Regions from separate parts of the Sporosarcina jeotgali genome, predicted to be linked through region 2. Evidence: riboswitches for the same ligand, from Rfam matches in the RefSeq annotation. Region 2 holds a riboswitch; each other region holds the start of a gene.
The links. A riboswitch is a leader RNA that binds a small molecule or an ion and turns the genes downstream of it on or off. The one in region 2 is predicted to bind S-adenosylmethionine.

Region 1 (7,771 bases), 1.1 Mb from region 2:
CGATTGACGCTGGAAAGTTCGATGACGAAATTGTCCCAGTCGAATTTACAAAAGGATATGTCGACAGCAATGGGAAATTCGCAGAGAAAAAAGAGACGTTTTCGATGGATGAAGGCGTGCGTCGCGGTACGACTACTGAAATCCTGGCGAAACTGCGTCCTGCATTCTCCGTAACAGGAACCGTTACTGCCGGTAATGCTTCACAAACGTCTGACGGAGCAGCATCTGTACTGGTCATGGATCGCGAAAAAGCTGTGGCGGAAGGGCTTACGCCAATCGCGAAGTTCCGTTCGTTTGCAGTAGCAGGCGTACCACCTGAAATTATGGGAATCGGACCGATCGCTGCGATTCCTAAGGCCCTGAAAATCGCTGGACTATCGATTGAAGATATTGACGTATGGGAATTGAACGAAGCATTCGCATCCCAATCGCTTCAAGTCATCCGTGAATTGAAGCTGGACACAAGCAAAGTGAATGTGAATGGCGGTGCAATTGCACTCGGTCACCCGCTTGGTGCTACAGGTACGATTTTGACGGTGCGTATGATGAGTGAACTGAAGCGTCAAGGCAAGCAATTCGGTGTCGTTACGATGTGTATCGGCGGCGGAATGGGCGCAGCTGGCGTGTTTGAATTATTATAAGCAAACTAGGAACGTAAAATAGAGGAGGAACTAGAAATGACTGAGACTACGACAAATGAGCTAATTAAAGGCGGAGCGTTTTTAACTGAAGACATTACACCGGATCGCGTATTCACTCCTGAAGACTTTTCTGACGAGCAGAAGATGATCGCGAAAACTGCGGAAGACTACGTGAAAAACGAAGTGCTTCCAGTTGTGGATAAGTTGGAAAATCATGAATTTGAGCATTCCGTAAAACTTCTTAAATCTGCCGGGGATCTGGGCCTTCTAGGCGCAGATGTTCCTGAAGAATATGACGGCCTGGGATTGGATAAAATCTCATCTGCATTAATCTCAGAAAAACTTGCAGTAGCAGGCGGATTCTCAATCACTCACGGTGCACACGTTGGAATCGGTACGCTTCCAATCGTATTGTTCGGTAATGAAGAGCAAAAGAAGAAATACTTGCCGAACTCTGTAGCAGGAGACAAAATTTCTGCATACGCGTTAACTGAGCCAGGTTCAGGATCAGATGCTCTTGGAGCTAAAACGACTGCGAAGTTGAACGCAGCGGGTACTCACTACGTATTGAATGGTGAAAAGCAGTGGATCACGAACGCTGGATTTGCGGATGTATTCGTTGTCTATGCGAAAATCGACGGTGATAAGTTCTCTGCATTCATCGTAGAACGCGAATTCCCTGGCGTTTCTGTTGGAGCGGAAGAGAAAAAGATGGGTATCAAGTCTTCATCTACACGTACATTGATCTTGTCTGACGCTGAAGTGCCTGTTGAGAACTTGCTTGGTGAAGTCGGCCGCGGCCACATCATCGCTTTCAACATTTTGAACATTGGCCGCTACAAGCTTGGAGTCGGTACAGTTGGCGGATCGAAGCGTGCGCTTGAACTTGCGATTTCGTATTCAAATGAGCGTAAGCAATTCAATACGCCGATTTCATCGTTCAACTTGACGAAAGAAAAGATTGCAACAATGGCGTCCCAGCTATATGCGACGGAAAGCTTGATTTACCGTACAGTTGGTTATTTCGAGCAGCGTCAAAGCCAGATGACTGCTGAACAGCAAAAAGACGGAAAAGCGATTGCAGCAGCAATTGCTGAGTATGCAATTGAATGTTCTATCAACAAAGTTGTCGGTTCTGAGACACTCGATTATATCGTTGACGAAGCGGTTCAATTACACGGCGGATATGGTTTCATGGCTGAATACGAAGTGGAGCGCGCATACCGCGATTCACGTATCAACCGAATCTTCGAAGGAACAAACGAAATCAACCGCATGATCGTTCCGGGAACATTCATGAAGAAAGCATTGAAAGGCGAGTTGCCATTGCTGCAACAAGCTCAAGCACTTCAAGAAGAGCTTCTTATGATGATGCCGGAAGAAATCGGCGATGCACCGCTTGAACAAGAAAAAGTTCTAGTGAAAAATGCGAAGAAAATCGGTCTGCTGGCTGCTGGATTAGCTGCACAGCGTTACGGTACGAAGCTAGAAGAAGAACAAGAAGTCCTTGTAAACATTGCGGATATTGCGAACAACATCTTTGCAATGGAATCTGCGCTCCTGCGTACTGAAAAAGCAGTCGCGAAAAACGGTGCGGAAAAAGAACAGCAAAAAATCTTGTACACCGAGATTTTCTGTCAAGAAGCATTCGCTGCAATCGAACGTGATGCAAAAGAAACACTATACGCAGCAGTGGACGGAGATAACCAGCGCATGATGATCTCCGCATTGCGCAAGTTGACTCGTTCGAACCCTTACAACGTAATTGCGAAGAAGCGTGAAGCATCCGTCAAGCTTATCGATGCTGCTAAATATGTAGTTTAATACGTATATTCCCATCCAGACTGCAATTTAAGTAGTCTGGATGTTTTTGTGGTAAAATGGAACCAATGGGGGTGACTGTATTGGGACTGCACTATTATGGCTATCCAAAATGTACAACATGTAAAAAGGCTGAAAAGTGGCTGAAAGAAAATGAGATTCCATACGAAGCATCGAACATCGCTGAACAGCCGCCGAGCGAACAAGCATTGAAAGAAATCATCACAAGTTCACAGTTGCCGTTGAAGAAGTTCTTCAATACGAGCGGCATGAAATATCGTGAACTTGGATTGAAAGACAAACTTGCGACTATGAGTGAGGATGAACAAATTAAATTGCTGGCATCTGACGGTATGCTCATTAAGCGTCCTCTGGTGACAGATGGTAAAACGACCACAGTAGGCTTCAACGAAGAGACTTTCGCAGAAACGTGGAAGGCTTAACTTCATTTCTTGTCTTTCAAAGGTACCTGTGGCAAAATAGAATTAGACATAACAATTAACTGTTGGAGGGGTAAAGAATGAGCACACCACAAGGTTTGAAGTATTCTGAAGAGCACGAATGGGTTAAAGAAGAAGACGGTAAATACCGAATTGGTATTACACACTTTGCACAATCTGAGCTTGGTGATATCGTGTTCGTTGAATTGCCATCAGTTGGCGACGAATTAAAATCAGACGAGCCATTCGGCAGTGTTGAATCTGTAAAAACAGTTTCAGAACTATATGCACCAATCAGCGGTAAAGTCGTTGAAGTAAACGAAGATTTAGAGGACAGCCCCGAGCTAGTCAACGAATCTCCTTACGAGGGTGCTTGGATGGTCGTTGTGGAAGCAACGAAGCCGGCTGAACTCGAAGAGCTTATGACTCCTGAAGACTACGACAAAATGACTGTCGGAGAATAAAACCTCAAGACGCCGCTGATCCGGCGTCTTTTATATTTTCTTTTGAAATAGAGTGAAGGTGATAGGTATGAATGAATGGACATATAGTGAGTGGAAAGAACTCGCTGATCGAGAAGAGCTTACGGCATTCTATTTGTATACACCGCTATGCGGAACGTGTGCAGTGGCCAGCAAAATATTGAATGTCGTAACAGAATTGAAGCCTGATGTTCCGATTGGAAAAGCCAATTTGAACTATGTTGAAGAACTTGCAGCAGAATACCAGATTGAAAGTGTCCCGTGCTTGCTCATTAAGCGTAAAGGAAAGTCACTTGAGAAAGTCTATGCCTTTCAATCGGTTCAAAATATTCTCGAAAAGCTTAGTTGACACTCCTAAATCGCTATGGTATAACTAATAGCAACCAATTGAATAACTGACTCTTATACAGAGAGGTGGAGGGGAGTACCCTGCGAAGCCCGGCAACCGTCAATAAACTTGAAATGGTGCCAAGTCACACAAAGCATTTGCTTTGAAAGATGAGAGATCGGATGAACGCCATGAATTTTAATGCGTACGCCTTTCTGTGAATCTGCAGGAAGGCGTTTTTATTTTTTAATTGCAAACAATCATGGACAGAATGAAAAGCAGTGAGGTGGGTGTCGAATGATTCAATTAGCAAATGTCAACAAACGATTTGGGACCTCAAGCACTGCAATTACTGCAGTTGACGGAGTTAACCTTACAATTGAAGAAGGAAAGATATACGGCATTATCGGATACAGCGGTGCCGGGAAAAGTACATTGATCCGCTTGCTGAACGGACTGGAACAGCCAACAGACGGATCGGTCGAAGTCAATGGACGTAAGATCTCATCCATCGGCGGAAAAGAACTCCGCCAAGCCCGGCAAAAAATCAGTATGATCTTCCAGCATTTCAATTTACTTTGGTCTCGCACCGTTAAAGAAAACATCATTTTTCCGTTAGAAATAGCAGGTGTTAACAAAGCAGAGCGAGAGAAAAAAGCATCTGAACTGATAGAGCTTGTAGGATTAGCAGGACGTGAAAATGCTTATCCATCGCAATTATCAGGCGGCCAGAAACAGCGTGTCGGGATTGCCCGGGCACTTGCAAACGACCCAGAAGTACTCTTATGTGATGAAGCCACGTCAGCACTTGATCCAGAAACGACGGACGCAATACTAGACTTGCTGACAAGCATTAACGAACGTCTCGGATTAACAATTGTCCTCATCACGCACGAAATGCACGTCATCCGGAAAATCTGTCATGAGGTCGCAGTAATGGAAGCGGGACGCGTTGTAGAAACAGGAGACGTACTGCAGCTCTTCCAGTCACCTAAAGAACCGATTACCAAACGATTTGTTTCACAAGTGACGGAACCGGAAGATGCGAAGAAAGTGATGTCACTCATGCATCAGGATTATCCGGACGGCACCCTCGTCAAACTAGCATTTGTCGGAGAACGCACTGAGCAGCCTGTCCTCGCTAGTTTAATAAGAGAGTATCCAGTGGATGTCAGCATTCTTCAAGGGAACATCTCGCAAACTCGCGGCGGTGCATACGGGACGCTGATTTTACAACTGACAGGGGACCCCGAAGCCATTACAAATGCGATTCAATACTTACATGAACAAGGTGTTCAAACGGAGGTGTTTGAGAAATGATTGAAACCTATTTCCCGAACGTCGACTGGGCAAAAATGTGGGATGCAACTGTAGAAACCCTTTATATGACCGCAGTCTCCACCGTATTCACATTCATTATCGGACTCGCACTTGGAATTCTATTGTTCCTAACTGCACCTGGTCATATATGGGCTAACAAACTCGTGAATTTGCTGACTGGCTCGATCGTTAATATCTTCCGGTCGATTCCATTTATCATTTTGATCATCCTGCTTATTCCTTTCACGAAATTCCTGCTCGGCACAATTCGCGGACCGGAAGCAGCAATGCCGGCATTGATTATAGGAGCCGCACCATTTTACGGAAGAATGGTCTTGATTGCGCTGACTGAAATCGATAAAGGTGTACTGGAGGCAGCACGCTCAATGGGAGCAAAAACCTCAACCATCATCTTCAAAGTATTATTGCCAGAATCGATGCCCGCTTTAATCTCAGGGATCACAGTTACTGCGATTGCACTGGTAGGCTACACAGCAATGGCAGGAATTATCGGTGCCGGAGGACTTGGAACACTCGCTTTTCTAGACGGATTCCAGCGAAGCCGTGAAGACGTTACTCTCGTTTCAACCGTCTTAATCCTAGTCGTCGTCTTCATCCTGCAATTCGCAGGAGACTTCGCCGTCAAAAGATTAGACAAACGATAATCCAGGGAAAAACAGGCGTGCCTGTCTACTATATAATGACTTTGGTTATGGACGGTGTTGATTTACGTTGCAGGCGGACGCTTTCCGCGGGCTCGAACTCAGCCTCCTCGGTCGCTGCGCTTCCTGCGGGGTCTTCGGTCTTCGCTGATTCCGCAGGAGTCGCCGCCTTACACTTCAATCAACGGATCATGTATTAGCAACAAAGTCACTAAAAAATCAGAAAAGGGAAGTGGAATGGATGAAAAAGTTTTTAACTGGAATTTTACTAGCGGTACTTGTATTAGCACTTGCAGCATGCGGAGCCAAAGACGACAAAAACGGAAGCGCAGGCGGTTCTGATGAAGACTCGAAAGTCATCAAAGTCGGTGCTTCAAACGTTCCACACGCAGAAATCCTAGAAGAAGCAAAGCCATTGTTGAAAGAAAAAGGCTATGACTTAGAAATCGAACCGTATCAGGACTACGTACTTCCGAACCAAGACCTGGACTCCGGAGACCTGGACGCGAACTACTTCCAGCACATCCCTTACATGGAAACACAAATTGCAGACCACGGATATGACTTCACAAACGCAGGCAGCATTCATATCGAGCCTATCGGTGTCTATTCTAAGAAATACAAATCGCTGGACGAACTTCCTGAAGGCGCTACAATCCTAATCAGTAACTCAGTCGCAGACCATGGCCGTGTTCTTGCAATGCTTGAAGCAGAAGGTCTTATCAAGCTAAAAGACGGTGTGGATAAAACTAAAGCTGAAGTGAAAGACATTGTGGATAACCCTAAAAACATTCAATTCGATGCGAACTACGAAGCAGCACTTCTTCCGCAAATGTATGATAGTGAAGAAGGCGATGCAGTTCTCATCAACTCAAACTATGCAATTGACGCAGGCATCAATCCGATGGAAGATTCAATCGCACTTGAAGAATCAGACTCTCCGTACGTAAACATTATCGCAGTTAATACAGGTGATGAAGACAAACCAGCGATTAAAGCACTTGGTGAAGTCCTGACTTCGAAAGAAATCCAAGACTTCATCCTCGATAAGTGGAAAGGGTCCGTTGTACCTGTCACTAAATAATAGAAGAAACCTCTCATTTTTTTTTCAAAATGAGAGGTTTTTTTTATGGAAAATGTTCATAAAGGTTCATACTTTTTTAAAGCGTTTTCATGTATGATGGAAAGAGTTTTACTAATTCAACGCACGAAAGGAGTTTGGAAATTGAAATTTAAAATAGGACTGATTTGGCGTATTGTTATAGCGATCGCCCTTGCAGTGGGGCTTGGTTATTTAACACCTATGATTGGTGAAGGGTTTGCAAAAGGCTTCACGCGCTTCTTCGCAACATTTAACATGATCTTTGGGGGATTCCTTAACTTTGTAGTTCCATTAATTATTTTGGCATTCATCGCACCGGGAATTGCAAAACTTGGTAAAGGGTCTGGGAAGCTGCTTGGTCTTGCGACATTATTTGCGTATACATCAACAATCATCGCAGGAATTCTTGCATTCTTTGCAGCAACCAGCATACTGCCAGGATACATAAGCGGGTTAGGCAGCAAATCGATTAGAAACTGCGAAAGAGGCGGCAACTGCGTTCTTCGATCTGGAAATGACACCTCTCATGGGGGTTATGACGGCATTGCTTCTTGCATTTGTATTGGGGATTGGAATGGCCGCAATTGGCAGCAAAACAATGCTTAGTATGTTTGAAGAATTGAATGTAATTATTGAAAAAGTGATTTCAGTCATCATTATTCCTCTTTTACCAATTCATATTTTCGGGATTTTCTTAAATATGACCTATACTGGCGAAGTGGCAAAAGTACTTTCGATTTTCATTTTCGTCTTTGTGATGATCATCATTCTTCATTTGATTATGCTCACATTGCAATACACAGTTGCAGGGGCAGTATCGCAGCGGAACCCGTTCCGTCTGATGAAGATTATGGCTCCCGCTTATTTCACAGCGGTGGGTACTCAATCTTCAGCGGCAACGATTCCTGTAACGCTGCGTCAAGCGAAGCAAACAGGTGCATCTGCACGAGTTACGGACTTTACGATTCCGTTGTT
Region 2 (7,771 bases):
GTCTGACTTTATCGACTTGAGTTTAAGTACCGCTCCACTGAATGCCGGGAATCGGGAATGGCTCGACACGTGGACAATCTTCTATTGGGCTTGGTGGATCTCTTGGGCACCATTCGTCAGTATGTTCATCGCACGTGTGTCAAAAGGGCGTACCATCCGTGAATTCATGGTAGGGGTATTGCTCGCACCGAGTATTCTTAGTTTCATCTGGTTCTCCGCGTTCGGAACAACTGCGATTGAAATTCAGAAATCAGGTGCTGCTGATTTAGCTTCTGCTAACACGGAGATCGTTGTTTTCCAACTGTTTAGTCAGCTGCCATGGTCTACGTTAACATCAGCATTTGCAATTCTGCTCATTACGTCGTTTTTCATCACTTCAGCGGATTCAGCGACCTTTGTTCTTGGAATGCAGTCGACATACGGCTCGCTGACCCCGCCTAACAGTGTCAAAATGATTTGGGGGCTCATCCAATCAGGTATTGCAATTATTTTGCTATCTGTCGGAGGTCTTTCCGCGCTGCAGAACACGATTATTATCGCAGCACTGCCGTTTTCGTTCATCATACTGTTTATGGTCACTGCGCTCTTTAAGGAGCTGCAAAAAGACGTGAAGCATAGTAAACGTCCGAAACATTAACTAGTAAAACACCGGAATCCATATGAGGATTCCGGTGTTTTTGTGTTAATTACGCAGTAACGGGTACTGCTTTTTCAATCGCTTGTTTCAAATCTGCAATAATATCCTCTGCTGATTCAAGACCGACCGAGAGACGAATGAGTTCCTCTGTTACCCCTGAATTTTTCAAGTCCTCTCCAGACAGCTGCTGATGCGTCGTAGAAGCCGGATGGATAATTAACGACTTTGCATCCCCGACGTTCGCTACGTGGGACCAGACGGCTACGTTATCGATTACACGGCGTCCTGCGTCACGTCCGCCTTTAATTCCGAAGACAATAATAGAACCTGCCCCATTTTTAATGTATTTCTTAGCAAGATCTGCTGTTGGATGATCGTCGAGACCCGTGTAGGTAACCCAGTCAACCGATGGATGTTCTTTCAGGAACTGCGCAACCTTTTGAGCATTTTCCCCATGACGCTGGATTCGCAGATGAAGCGTCTCCAAGCCTTGCAGGAAGTTGAACGCACTGTCCGGATCGAGACACGGGCCGAAATCACGCAGTCCTTGAACACGGAGCTTTGTCGCGAATGCAGCGCCTGCCGTGTCGATGCCGTAACGCAATCCATGATATGATTCGTCCGGCTCTGTGAAGCCTGGGAATCTTCCTTGTGTCCAATCAAACTTCCCTGCGTCTACTGCCACTCCGCCGATTGTCGTTCCGTGACCGCCAATCCACTTTGTTGCAGAATGGATAACAACGTCAGCACCAAATTCAATCGGGTTGCATCCGTATGGGGAGGCAAATGTATTGTCGATTAAAAGCGGAACGCCATTTTCGTGCGCGATCGATGCAATCGTTTCGATATCGAGCACTTGCAGGCTCGGGTTGCCAATTGTTTCAGCGAAGATCCCTTTGGTCTTTTCCGTAATCGCACTGCGGAAGTTTTCCGGATCAGTTGAGTCGACAAATTTAACAGTAATCCCGTACTTCGGCAACGTTACAGCGAACAAATTGTACGTACCGCCATATAGGTTGGACGCTGCAATAATTTCGTCACCGGCTTCTGCAATGTTCAAGATGGAGAATGCGATTGCCGCCATGCCTGATGAGAGTGCAACGGCTGCTGTTCCCCCTTCAAGTAACGCGATGCGTTCTTCAAACACAGCGACTGTCGGGTTCGTGATACGTGTGTAGATGTTGCCAGCCTCTTGCAGTGCGAAAAGATTCTTGGCATGGTCCGTATCACGAAATACGAATGATGTAGTTCTATGGATAGGAAGAGCTCGTGACCCAGTCGTTGGATCTGGTTCTTGACCACCGTGCAGTAACAGGGTTTCGGGTTGAAAATTTGTCATATACATAACCTCCGGAAATTAGTTTGATGGAACTGCGCACACCGGACGGGTGATGGGGAAACTAAAAAAACCCCCTTCTACCGATAGAAGAGGATCTGCCATTGCTGGCACTTCCCCTTATCTTTCAGATCTAACAATAGATCTGTAGGAAGTAGCACCTTTGCAAGCTGGTATGCTTGCCGGTTGCCGGGCATCGCAGGGCCTAGTCCCTCCGCCGCTCTTGATAAGAGTTTGTGACTTATTCAGTTTTCCATCTTGGAACTGAGTATACGTGCTTGAAAATAGAAAGTCAACAGTTAAATCAAAATTGTTTGATAGTTTCGTGTTTACTAATTAAACGGGGTTCGATTTCCGCCGGAGCCGCCGCCTGCACCTTCAGTCAACGGATTCTCGCAGGACAAACAACTGCACAGAAAAGGGACAAAAAAACCGCAAACCAAAATCTGGGCAGACTTTGGTTTGCGGGTAAGAATTAATTATTAAGCTGTGCCGTAGAAAATTTGGCCGCCTTTTAGGTTGATGATTTTGAGCATGTTTGTGCGTTTTACGTAGATGCTTTTGAACTGCTCGCGTCCGTTAGCAAGATTGTGGGGTTATTCACGTTGTCTTCAGTAACACGTGCAGTGAAGCTTGCTGGGTCGATGACAGAAGCAATTGATGCATACTCTTCCAGAACTGTGATGTTTATTAGGACTTGATGAGAGAACCGTTAGAAGACTTTAATGTTTAATCCCACAAAAAAAGAGCACGCAGTTAGCGGCTCTTTACTAGTAAGTCGACAGCTTCTTTAACAAGTGCCTCTTTCGATTGCGGGTTATCCGACAACTCTTCGTTTTCCATACAAGCAATCAGGTTCGTGCTTACAATTAACCCTATAGTCCGATCGATTCCAGAGCGAGACGCAGATAACTGTGTTATGACGTCTTTGCATTCATCACCAGCTTCAATCATCCGCAGGACTCCGCGAATTTGACCTTCAATTCTTTTTAGTCGATTCACCACTTTTGCATCGTATTCCATGGATCTGGCCTCCTCTCAACATTATGTACATGTTATACCCCTTCTGGTATATCGTCAATCAAATCCACTTCCTTCGACATGAAAAGCGCGAAATTGTTCGAATTATGCTATACTTATAGCAGTATTACAAATTTTATTGTTCCAAACCATCGGGCCAACCGCACGACACACTGTCTGTTTTTCTGAATGGCCATGGGTCTTCACAATTCTAAAGAGATCGAAACAGACTAGAGGAGGGATTCGTTTGGCTTTTCCGCGTAAGGAACATCCTGTCTCTGATTTTATCGCAGCGCGTAAAATTGGCGAAAAGATTTCGTTCACACGTAATGATGTTTTCGTTGTAGGGGCAATCCACAAGATCTTAGAGAACTCCGTTATTGTAGAAATTTCAGAAGAAGACGCTGATCTGATTGGCGCCGCTTCCACACTAACCGTTGTCGCTCATAAAAATTACACAGTCGAATAATCTACAGCGCACCGACTTCAACCTCCGGCAGATCGCACTAGTTCTGTCGGTTTTGTCGTCTGTTCATTCTCAAAAACACATGCAGCCGCTTATTACTACATAGATTTGAAAGGGGACTTTTTAGATATTATGAAAGAACAGCTATTAGAACGATTCATTCGCTATGCAAAGATTGACACTGAATCTGATGAAAAGAGTTCGACAACACCGTCGACTGCTAACCAGTGGGATTTGCTGCATCTATTGAAGGAAGAGCTTACAACACTAGGCATGGAAGACATTACGCTCGATGAGAACGGCTACTTGTTTGCTACACTTCCTGCGAATACAGACAAAGAGATCCCTGTAATCGGCTTCTTAGCGCACGTGGATACATCACCTGATTTCACAGGTAAGAATGTGAATCCGCAGCGTCATGATAACTATGAAGGCAGTGATCTAGTGTTGAATGAGAACACAACTCTCTCTGTCAGCCGTTTCCCGGAACTCCAAAATTATATCGGTCAGACGTTGATTACAACGGATGGAACAACGCTGCTTGGCGCAGATGATAAAGCTGGTATTGCAGAAATCATGACGGCGATGGCTTATTTCCAACAGCATCCTGAAGTGAAGCACGGTAAATTACGCGTGGCTTTCACACCGGATGAGGAAATTGGACGCGGCCCGCACAAATTCGATGTAGAAGCATTTGGTGTCGACTTTGCTTATACGATGGACGGCGGTCCGCTTGGCGAATTGCAATATGAGAGCTTCAATGCAGCCGGTGCACGCGTTACATTCAAAGGAACAAACGTTCATCCAGGCACTGCAAAAGGGAAAATGGTGAACTCCATTTTACGTGCACAAGAATTTCAAGCGGCCATGCCTGCTTTAGAAATTCCTGAGTTAACAGAGGGACGTGAAGGATTCATTCACTTAATGGACATCCACGGTTCAGTTGAGAAGACAGTGCTGGAATATATTATTCGTGATTTCGACAAGGACTCCTATGAGGCACGCAAGAAATTGTTTTTCGATACCGTTTCACAAATGCAATCTGATTACGGCGAGGAAGCGGTTGAGCTTGAATTGCAAAATCAGTACTTCAATATGGGTGAGAAAATCAAGCCTCATATGGAAATCGTGGATATCATTTCCGAAGCATTCAACAATTTAGAGATTTCATCCATTATTGAACCGATTCGGGGCGGAACTGACGGATCACAACTTTCTTATATGGGTATTCCAACGCCTAATATATTTGCCGGGGGAGAAAACTTCCACGGACGCTACGAATTTGTATCTGCAGAGACAATGGAAAAAGCGGCTCAAGTCATTATTGAAGCTGTAAAACTTTACGAATCCCGTGCATAAGGAGGCGTTACCATGAAAGGAATCTGGCTGGGCGTACTTGCCGCTGTCTTTTTCGCGGTTACATTTGTGCTCAACCGCTCGATGGAACTATCGGGGGGCAGTTGGATGTGGAGTGCATCACTCCGCTATTTCTTCATGGTTCCGTTTCTTTTTGCAATTGTTGGTGCACGAAAGGGTCTCGGGGCGGTCAAGCGTGAAATGACGGCCAAACCGTGGCCCTTTTTTGCATGGAGCTTTGTTGCCTTTGTGCTATTTTATGGTCCGTTAACTTTTTCAGCAGCATATGCCCCCGGCTGGCTGCTGGCTGGAACTTGGCAGCTGACGATTGTAGCAGGAGTGTTACTGGCTCCACTGTTTTTCATCACCATAGAAACAGCGAACGGCCAACAGCGGGTTAGACAGCGGATTCCCCTGCCATCACTTATCATTTCACTTGTCATTCTTGCAGGGGTGGTCTTTATCCAAATCCCTCATGCGCAGTCAGTGACAGGAAAAGCCCTCGCGTTTGGGACATTGCCTGTTCTTGTTGCGGCCTTCGCCTACCCGCTCGGCAACCGCAAGATGATGGAACTGTTAGGCGGATCACTGGATACGTTTCAACGGGTACTTGCCATGACTTTGATGACAGTTCCTGTCTGGTTTGCGCTTGCAATCTATGCATGGATTACTGCCGGGCTTCCTTCTCTCAGTCAGCTTGGTCAGTCATTTGTAGTCGGGGTGAGTTCCGGTGTCATTGCCACGACTTTGTTCTTCATGGCAACGGATCTTGTCCAACATGATCAGGGACGACTTGCTGCAGTGGAAGCGACACAGTCCCTAGAGCTTATATTTGCTATGGCCGGTGAAATGCTGCTCCTTAACCTGATGCTTCCAGGTCCTCTGTCTTTAGCCGGTATCGCTGTTATTATTATCGGCATGTTACTGCATAGCTGGCAAACTGCTGTTGCCGCCAAATGACAATTGCGACTAACTCCATAAAAATACTGCCCGAACGTCAGACAACCTGACGTTTCGGACAGTCTGTTTCATTACTTCTTAGCAGCTTCATATTCCCCGAGTAATTCAACGGCTTCTTCTGCAAGACTGCTGTCAATCGCTTTGTCGAAATCGATGTCCCCAATAATCGCACCGTTTGCTTTATACATGTCATATTGTTTTTGAATGTCATCCACGAACATCTTTCCGTCCGGATCCAGCCCCGTTACAAAGACTTTATCCCATAACTCCGCATCTTTCAGCGCTGTATGCTTCACCATGATGTCGATGATTGCATCCTCATCTACCTCTTCAAAGAATGCATCGTTGTAGTCCCGAACCCCTTGTAAGTAGGCCGCCATGAAGCGAATGGATAATTCTTCGTCCTCCATGAATTGGGGTGATGCGAGTACCATCGCGATTTGTGATTCTGGAGCATAGTCCGTTGCATCTCCGAAACGCACATGGAATCCTTTGTCTATTCCCTGTGCGATCAGCGGCTCGATATTGAGCGCAGCATCGATTGTTCCTGAGTCAATCGCACCGAGCATTGCACCAAAATCAGCGATATGGACGTATTCTACATCCTCCTCTGTAAGGCCCGCATGCTTCAGCATTTCCTCGTAGATGTATCCATCTATCGAGTTGCGTGAAGACACCGCAATTTTTTTCCCTTTGAAGTCTGGATAGTCTTTAATGACATCTTTCATGTGATTGCCAATGACGAAAGAGAAATACGATTCGCCTGGCATATTGTGCCCTTTATCCGCAATGATTCGTACATCGATGCCTTGAGCGATTGCGTTGAAGAACGAAGCTGTAGAAACTCCGCCGGCAATTGAGACTTCCCCAGCAGCAAGTGCTGGAAGCATATCGTCACTATTCGCGAAATCAGTAAATTCCACGTCAATGTTATAATCATCGAAATACCCGCGTTCTTTCGCAATATAAAATCCAGCTCCGGACGCCGCGCCATCTTCTGCGATAACCACTTTCGTACGTTTTTCAAGCGGTGTAAGCTCACCTGTTTCAGCTCCATCGCTCGGCTTTGTCACTGGCGCAGGCTTCGTTGTTTCCTTCTCAGCGCATCCTCCAAGTACAACCGAAACACCTAATATAACCGACAGCCAACCTACTTTCATCCACTGTTTCACACGCTTCCCCTTTCGTCATGTTCTCGATTTCTGCACTTCTTTTTGCAGATGCTGCCAGATATCGACAAACTGTGCTGCCAATTCGGGATCTTTCCGTATTTCCTCGATTTTTCGCGGACGCGGGCGGTCAATTCTGACTTCCTGAATGATTTGCCCTGGCTGTGCACTCATAAGTAAGATTCGATCGCTGAGCATCAATGCTTCGTCAATACTATGGGTGATGAACAGCACTGTTTTTTTCGTTTCCGCCCAAATACTTAACAATTCTTCTTGAAGGATAAACTTATTTTGTTCATCTAAAGCAGCAAATGGTTCATCCATTAACAAAATCTCTGGGTCATTGGCAAACGCACGGGCAATACTGACACGCTGCTTCATACCTCCAGACAATTCACTCGGATAAAGATTAGCAAATTGGGTGAGACCGGTTTTCTCCAAATAATAAGCTGTTTGTTTTGCAATGACGTCCTTCGAAACCTTACGCATCGAGAGACCGAATGCGACGTTGTCTTTAACAGTCATCCACGGTAATATCCCTTTTTCTTGAAACACCATGGATTGCAACGGGCGCTTCGACTGTTCAGCGTTAATCTTAAAAGTTCCGGCACTATGTTTCTCAAGTCCAGCCAGAATGCGCAGCAGCGTAGTTTTGCCGCATCCGCTCGGACCAACCAGACAGACAAACTCGCCGTCTTCAATGGTCATTGAGCTATTTTGCAGCGCTGTCACACTTCCTGTTTTCTTCACAAACACTTTCGTCAAATCATCAATTTCAATTTTAGGGGGCATCTGTTCACCTCCACGGCAGCAGTTTTTTCTGAAGA
Region 3 (7,771 bases), 830 kb from region 2:
TCAGGATGCAGAATGATCCGGTGACTAAACGCATATGGGAGTAAATACTGCACATCGTCTGGCGTTGCATAATTACGCCCGCTGATGAGTGCATATGCCTGGCATGCCTTCATAAGACCGAGCGATCCTCGAGGACTGACACCAAGGTATACGGACGCGTGATTCCGTGTAGCCGTCGCGCAATCCACTATATACGATTTAACCGTTGCATCTACAATGACATTGGACGCAGCGACTTGCAGCCCAAGCAAATCCTCCAACGCAATAGCCGGTGCAGTGAGCTCAGGAGGGATTTGAGATTCTGAACGCGAGAGGACTTCAATTTCTTCATCCCTTGTTGGGTATCCCATTTTCAATTTGAATAAAAACCGATCCATTTGAGCTTCAGGAAGAGGATACGTTCCTTCATATTCAATCGGATTTTGTGTTGCCATCACGAAAAACGGCTGAGGAAGCTGCAAGGTCTTTCCATCAATCGTGATGGAGGATTCCTCCATCCCTTCCAGTAATGCTGCTTGGGTTTTTGGAGACGTCCGATTAATTTCATCCGCCAAAATAATATTGCCGACAATCGGCCCCGGTCTGAATTCAAATTCCATCTGCTGCGGATTGTAAATCGAAACTCCGAGCACATCTGAAGGCAGCAAATCCGGTGTAAATTGAATTCGCTTGAACTCAGCGCCAATGGAAGCCGCCAAGGATTTCACCATCACCGTTTTCCCTACACCCGGTACATCTTCGAGAAGTACGTGTCCACCTGCCAGCAGTGCTGTCAGACTAAGTTCGCTGATTTCCCGTTTTCCTACAATTGTTTGTTCGATGCGCGCTAGGATCGCATCGATTTTCTCTTTATATGACATCCTAATTCCCCCCATGCTCATTTGCTGGATGACTCTACAGTTCTTTCCATCATACCGGAATTCCTACAGTCCGACAAACAAATTTACAAAACAAACAGAATTAACCGGCAACAAAAAAACCTCTCAAGAAAAGAGAGGTTTCTACAATCATTTCCAAAAATCATCGAATACAGTAATTGGAAGATGCCGCTTGTGCTCGGAACGGAGGTAATGACGTTCGATCGTTTGACGGGTCGCGTCCGGTATTGACTTTCCTTCCAGATAGTCATCGATCTGTTCGTAAGTGACGCCAAGCGCTATCTCATCCGGCAACGCAGGCTTATCTTCTTCTAAATCGGCAGTCGGGACTTTGTTATACAAATGTTCCGGACATCCAAGCTCGCGAAGCATCTCCTTCCCTTGGCGTTTGTTCAAACGGGACAGCGGTGTAACATCGGCAGCCCCGTCGCCAAACTTTGTAAAGAATCCTGTAATGGCTTCTGCTGCATGATCCGTACCGATTACTGCGCAATGATGGAACGCCGCCATTGAAAACTGTACTTTCATGCGTTCTCTCGCTTTTTCATTCCCTTTTTCAAAATCGGATAAGGAAATGCCGGCTGCGTCCAATGCACGTCGGCTGGCATCTACTGCTTCTTTAATATTCACTGTATACGTAGCAGAAGGCTTTATAAAACGCAGAGCGTCTTGGCAATCTTCCTCATCGAATTGCGTACCGTATGGCAATCGGACTGCAACAAACTTATAGCGGTCAGTCGAGAGTTCTTCATTCAATTCATCAACTGCCATCTGCGCGAGCTTTCCAGCTAACGTTGAATCCTGACCTCCTGAAATCCCAAGAACATAGCCTTCTAAAAACGTATTTTTCTTTAAATACGCTTTTAGAAAATCTACAGAAACCCGAACCTCTTTTTGCGGATCAATCTTTGGCAGCACGTGCAACTCATGAATAATTTGCTGTTGTAATTCATTCATTTCCGGTCCCTCCTATTCGTGGATGAAGTCACTTACCATTTCCTGGACTTCTTGAATGTTTTTCATCTTATTGTCCCAGCATTTCTGACTCAAATCGACTGGATATTCTTCAGGGTTAAGTGAGCGTTTGTATTCATCCCATAACAGATCCAAGTTATCTTTTGCATACTGCCGGATTTCTAAAGTTGGCGGGACGTCATAGATGACTTGTCCGTGATCAACCACTTTTTCATGAAGGTTCCTAGCTTCAAAATTCGTTACAAACTTTGAGATAAACGTATGGACGGGATGGAACATTTTAATGCGCTTTTCGGCATTCGGATCTTCATCATACATAGTGATGTAGTCTCCTTCAGCTTTCCCATTTTCTTTATCAATAATCCGATACAATTTCTTACGTCCCGGTGTCGTCACTTTCTCTGCATTGGAAGAAATTTTGATGGTGTCGACCATTTCACCATTCTCTCCTTCAATCGCAACAAGTTTGTAAACAGCACCAAGCGCAGGCTGGTCATATGCGGTAATGAGTTTTGTGCCAATCCCCCAAATGTCGACTTGCGCCCCTTGTGCTTTCAAGTTAAGGATCGTGTACTCATCCAAATCATTCGATACCACGATTTTCGCATCTTCGAATCCTGCTTCGTCCAGCATACGGCGTGCTTCTTTCGATAAAAACGCGATATCCCCGCTGTCTAAGCGAATACCTATGAAGTTGATTTTGTCGCCGAGTTCTTTAGCCACTTTAATAGCTGTTGGAACGCCGATTTTCAGCGTGTTGTACGTATCTACAAGGAACACACAATCACGATGCCGCTTTGCATACGAGTGAAACGCTTTGTACTCGCTCTTATAGGCTTGTACCAGGGAGTGAGCATGGGTACCGCTAGCTTGGATGCCGAATAATTTACCCGCGCGGACGTTGCTAGTCGCTTCCACACCGCCAATAACCGCAGCACGCGCCCCCCAAACCGCCGCGTCCATTTCGTGCGCACGGCGGCTTCCGAATTCCATGACCATTTCATCTTTCACCACTTGCTTGATACGAGAAGCCTTAGTCGCAATTAACGTCTGGTAATTAACGATATTCAAGAGCGCTGTTTCAATAAGCTGTGCTTCAGCCAGCGTCGTTTCAACCCGCATGATCGGTTCGTTTCCGAATACCGCTTCTCCTTCTTTCATGGAATAGAGATCCCCAGTAAAACGAACGTCTTTCAAATACTCAAGAAAGTCCTCTTTATAATGCAATTCATTTTTTAAATAAGCGATATCGCTATCAGTAAATTTCAGATCACGTAAATAATCCAGCACGCGCTCAAGTCCTGCAAAAATGGCATACCCATTTCCGAATGGCAGTTTTCTGAAATACAGCTCGAAAATCGCCTTCTTGTTATGAATGCCTTCCGCCCAGTACGTTTCCATCATATTGATCTGATATAAATCTGTATGTAATGCCAAGCTATCATCCGTATAGTTTGTGCTCACACTAATTCGCCTCTTCCAAATAGGTTATGTAGATCGTTTATAACTGTGCTTTACCCGTTTTTCCAACAACTCTACCCTCAAAAAATTTTACTGCACATTTCTACCCGCAATCGCTTTCATTTGCAAGCGCAAATAAAAGCTCAGGTAACATCTTCTGAAGAATTTCCAAACTATAGACAAGTATATCAAATTCCCCAGAGAAAGAAATCATCAGAGCACTATTGCAATCAACATTCAAGCGTGATACTATCAGAATAATCACTTTACAAATAATTCAATACTTTCTTATCAAGAGAGACGGAGGGACTGGCCCTGTGATGTCTCAGCAACCTGCCCTAATGGCCGAGGTGCTAATTCCAGGAGGTGCATAAGCATCTCTAAAGATGAGAGCTGACTTCATGCGGATTGCATAGAAGGCCCTCTTAAGGTTTATCGAGGGCCTTCTTTTTGTATATAATAGCCGGAATTCGGCACAAAAAGGCGGGATTGAGATGACAACACAAACACAAACAGATTTGCTGGCTGCACTGACTGCATTGAAGGCAAAAGAATGGGTGGACCTCACTCATACATTCGGACCGGATTCTCCTCACTTCTTCATGTTTGAAGACGCTGAGTTCAAAACACTGTTTAACCATGACTATGGTTTCTTTGCACAGCAATTCAGCTTTGCAGGTCAGTACGGAACGCATATCGATGCCCCTATTCACTTCGTGCGGGATACACGCTTTTTAGAGGAACTGGAGTTAAAAGAGCTTGTGCTTCCTTTAGTCGTCGTAGATAAATCCAAAGAAGCAGAAGCAGACCATGACTTTACGTGCTCAAAGGATGACTTGCTGGCGTTCGAAAAAGAACACGGACCCATCGAATCGGATACATTCGTAGCACTTCGGACCGATTGGAGTAAACGCTGGCCCGACGCAGAACGTTTTTGCAACAAAGATGATGAGGGGAATAATCGAATTCCAGGCTGGGGCTTGGATGCCTTAACGTTCCTTTTTGAAGAACGCGGTGTAAAGGCAGTCGGCCACGAGACATTCGATACCGATTCTGCGGCAGACTTTAGAAAAAACGGTGCGCTCCATGGAGAGTACTATGTACTTGAACAAGATACGTATCAAGTGGAACTTTTAACGAATCTAGACAAACTTCCAGCAAAAGGCGCTGTCATTTTCAACGTCGTTCCAAAGCCTGAAAAGGCATCCGGATTTCCGGTACGCTCTTTCGCCATTCTTCCTTAACAAAAAAGAGGCTGGGACACAACCAGTCAGATTGAAGCAAAAAAAGCGAGTGTTCACCGATTTTTGGTGAGCACTCGCTTTTTTTCTCGTATTCTTTCCGTTTTCTGATGCCTGAATGTTGTTTATGGCCGTGTATTTCCTCAAATTCACGGCCATGAATGCGAAGCCCAGTTCATTTTTCACCTTATCATTTCCCCGCACAGAGAAACGAGTGAACGCCAAATTCGCCTTCAGAAATCCAAAAACTGGTTCTACGTCGATTTTCCGTTGACCGTAGAGTGAACCTGTTTTCTCTTCTGAAAGCTTCGCTCGAATGATTGTTTTATGCATTTCCCATTTTTCATTGATATACAATTTCCGGTTGTTGCCTTCCTGCGCTTTCGTACAAAGGGAGCGCAATGGGCAATCGGAACAATCGTCGCATTCATACGCTTTGTATTCGCGTGTGAATCCGTATTTGTCGGTTCGTTTTGAAAAATGGCTAAATCCTAGCCTGCGGCCATTCGGACAAGTGTAGGAATCCGCTTCCTCATCATAAGCCCAGTTCATTGTGTTGAACGGATCTTCTTTGTATTTCTTTGTCTTTTCCTTCCGATACTGATTATAGGTGATCAATGGTGTACGCTTTCTGTTTTCAAGGATATCTCCATAGTTCTGTTCACTGCCATAACCAGCATCTGCGACTATGTACTCCGGCAGCTCGAAATAGTCTTTCTCGATGAGATTAAGAAACGGGATGAGTGTTCGTGTATCCGTTGGGTTTGGGTAGATATCGTAAGCAAGCGCATACTGTCCTTCGGTTGCCACTTGCACATTGTAGCCTGCCTTGAGCTGGCCATTACTCATATGATCCTCCTTCATCCTCATGAAGGTGGCGTCATGATCCGTCTTGGAATAGCTGTTACGGTCTCCAAAAATCGCCATGTCGATCCGGTATTTCTCTTTGCGTTGTAAAAAATCCTGGAACTTTTTTCGATACTGTTTTGGTTCCTTGCGTTGCGACCGCAGCTCTTTTCGAACTTCTGTATCGTCGCTTTCTTCAATTTTTTCATCGTAGGTCTGTACCGTATCTTCCAGCTTGTTGAGGATGTTGGACAGTTCGTTCGTGGTAAGCTCGTCCGAACTTTCTCGTTCGATCTCCGGTATGATGTTCTTTTCCAAAAGCTCCTCATACATCTGATTCGATTTTTCGACCAGGCTCGCACTGTATCTTTCAACGGCTTTACGCCAGACGAAGGTGTACTTGTTAGCATTGGCTTCGAGTTTAGTCCCGTCTATGAAGATGGCTTCTTCTTCGATTTGCTTTTCTTCTACGAGTCGGCAGCGGAATTGTACAAAGCATTGGCGAAGAAGCTCTTTCACTTCGGGGTGGACCCGGAAGCGATTGATCGTACGATAGGTTGGTTCATATCCCTGAGCCAGCCACATCATCCGGACACTGTCTTTCAAAAGCCCTTCAATCTTTCTGCCAGAAAACACGGACTGGGTGTAAGCGCAGAGCAAAATCTTCATCATCATGCGCGGATGATAGGCAGGGCAGCCGGTTTCACGCAAAAAGCCTGTGAAGGCTTCTCCGGGGATCGACTCCACGAGCTCATTCACAGCGTAGGCAATATCATCTTTCTGTAGCTTCATTTCCATATCGAGCGGCAAAATTAGTTGATTCATGTTATACTCTTTAAACATAGGAAGACCTCCTTAAATGGTTTGTGGTGAATCTATTTTAACAGAGTGTCTTCCTATTTTCCTTTCTAAAATACCAAAAGAACGAATCCCTAGGATAATTCCTTAGGATTCGTTCTTTTTTAATTTACTGAGTTTTGTCCCAGCCTCTTTTTGCTTCCTTATGCTTTTTTCGCTGCATGCATTTCCGTCATGCGCTCATAGAAGTCAACGAAATTATTCACAACAGAATCCAAGAATGCAACTGTTGGTGCGTCAGTTAGTTCATCGTCATCGCTCAGTTTCTGATGAATAGAGCCAATGTACACTTCATTGTTTGGCAAAATCAATGGAGAAAGACCGGGATTGGATAGAATTTCACGTAAATGAATTTGAGCACGGACACTGCCGAAAACGCCCATTGACGATCCTACAATGAAAGCAGGCTTATCACGCAGCGTTGCTTCTCCTCCGCGTGATAACCAGTCCAACGCATTCTTCAAAGCGCCTGGGATGGAGAAGTTATATTCAGGAACTGCGAATAATACAGCATCCGAATCTTTTACATTTTCTTTAAATGCACGGACATTTGCCGGCGGTTCACTTTCATGATCAACGGAGAACATTTCTACATCATTGATTGAAACTAATGTAATGTCCAATCGATCAGCATAACGTTTTTTCATGAAATTCACTAATCTTCTATTGTAGGAAGTTGAACTTGTACTTCCAATGATTGCTTTTACTCGTATTGTCATCTTGAGGAACTCCTTTTATGTTCTTTTATTTCTTATACTTAGATAAGGATATCACTTTCATGCAGTTTGCTTAATTATTTTGCTCATAGTGATGTCCATTTCACCTTGCCTCCTTCTATCCTGCCCGCACTATTCCTTATCTGTTATTTACATAAGTACTTATTCATATGGTTCCCTGTTTTAAAAATGTATACCCGTAATAACCAGTCAGGTAAGTAATAGAAAGGTTTATAGATTTTTTGTACAGGGTAAATCCTAATCAAATCATTAAAATAGTTTATGAGATAGTTTACTAAATTACAGAGGTTATGAAAATATACTGAAAGAAGGAATTTATAAATGGAGAAAAAAATCTGTTTTATATCAGACCATGGTGATCCTTTAGCGCCTCTGGGGTCAAGTCAAGCAGGGGGTCAGAATAATTACGTGAAACAACTGGCACTGGCGCTGGAAGCTCGCGGACACTCTGTTGACGTATTCACTCATTGGTCAAATGCTGAAGCACCCCAAGTTGAAGGATTTGGTAATAAGTGCCGAGTTCTGCGTGTCCAGGCAGGACAAAAAGGTTTTGTTGAAAAAAATAAATTGTACCATCTTCTCCCGGCTTTTTATCGTGAAATGAAATTGCTTCAAGATTTTTCTCAATACGATATTCTGCATACACACTATTGGCTTTCAGGTCTGCTCGGTTTACAACTAACTAAAGACTTTGACTTGCCTTGGGTCCACACTTCACATTCTCTAGCTGCAGCTAAGCAGATGGCAACAGGAGTCAAAGAACCTCGCAGATTAA

Region 1: it holds a riboswitch for S-adenosylmethionine, as region 2 does, so the genes downstream of both, PGH26_RS11135 (methionine ABC transporter ATP-binding protein) here and PGH26_RS00835 (O-acetylhomoserine aminocarboxypropyltransferase/cysteine synthase family protein) in region 2, are expected to answer to the same signal.
Region 3: it holds a riboswitch for S-adenosylmethionine, as region 2 does, so the genes downstream of both, PGH26_RS12755 (cyclase family protein) here and PGH26_RS00835 (O-acetylhomoserine aminocarboxypropyltransferase/cysteine synthase family protein) in region 2, are expected to answer to the same signal.

Annotation. Positions count from the first base shown of each region.
Region 1 is NZ_CP116341.1:2,237,663-2,245,433, reverse strand. Features, by position in the region: gene PGH26_RS11160 (acetyl-CoA C-acetyltransferase) at 1-641, shown strand, start outside; gene PGH26_RS11155 (acyl-CoA dehydrogenase FadE) at 678-2,465, shown strand; gene PGH26_RS11150 (arsenate reductase family protein) at 2,546-2,905, shown strand; gene gcvH (glycine cleavage system protein GcvH) at 2,983-3,366, shown strand; gene PGH26_RS11140 (thioredoxin family protein) at 3,434-3,733, shown strand; SAM riboswitch class I at 3,784-3,889, shown strand; gene PGH26_RS11135 (methionine ABC transporter ATP-binding protein) at 4,010-5,032, shown strand; gene PGH26_RS11130 (methionine ABC transporter permease) at 5,029-5,697, shown strand; gene PGH26_RS11125 (MetQ/NlpA family ABC transporter substrate-binding protein) at 5,936-6,778, shown strand; partial or broken gene PGH26_RS11120 (dicarboxylate/amino acid:cation symporter) at 6,875-7,771, shown strand, end outside.
Region 2 is NZ_CP116341.1:151,518-159,288, reverse strand. Features, by position in the region: gene PGH26_RS00840 (BCCT family transporter) at 1-637, shown strand, start outside; gene PGH26_RS00835 (O-acetylhomoserine aminocarboxypropyltransferase/cysteine synthase family protein) at 687-1,976, opposite strand; SAM riboswitch class I at 2,091-2,206, opposite strand; gene PGH26_RS00830 (metal-sensitive transcriptional regulator) at 2,730-2,996, opposite strand; gene PGH26_RS00825 (DUF2187 family protein) at 3,241-3,462, shown strand; gene pepT (peptidase T) at 3,592-4,818, shown strand; gene PGH26_RS00815 (DMT family transporter) at 4,831-5,775, shown strand; gene PGH26_RS00810 (ABC transporter substrate-binding protein) at 5,847-6,935, opposite strand; gene PGH26_RS00805 (ABC transporter ATP-binding protein) at 6,963-7,736, opposite strand; gene PGH26_RS00800 (ABC transporter permease) at 7,741-7,771, opposite strand, start outside.
Region 3 is NZ_CP116341.1:2,527,670-2,535,440, forward strand. Features, by position in the region: gene PGH26_RS12740 (AAA family ATPase) at 1-860, opposite strand, end outside; gene nadE (NAD(+) synthase) at 1,008-1,835, opposite strand; gene PGH26_RS12750 (nicotinate phosphoribosyltransferase) at 1,848-3,317, opposite strand; SAM riboswitch class I at 3,600-3,707, shown strand; gene PGH26_RS12755 (cyclase family protein) at 3,809-4,558, shown strand; gene PGH26_RS12760 (IS1182 family transposase) at 4,457-6,244, opposite strand; gene PGH26_RS12765 (NADPH-dependent FMN reductase) at 6,403-6,978, opposite strand; gene PGH26_RS12770 (glycosyltransferase) at 7,318-7,771, shown strand, end outside.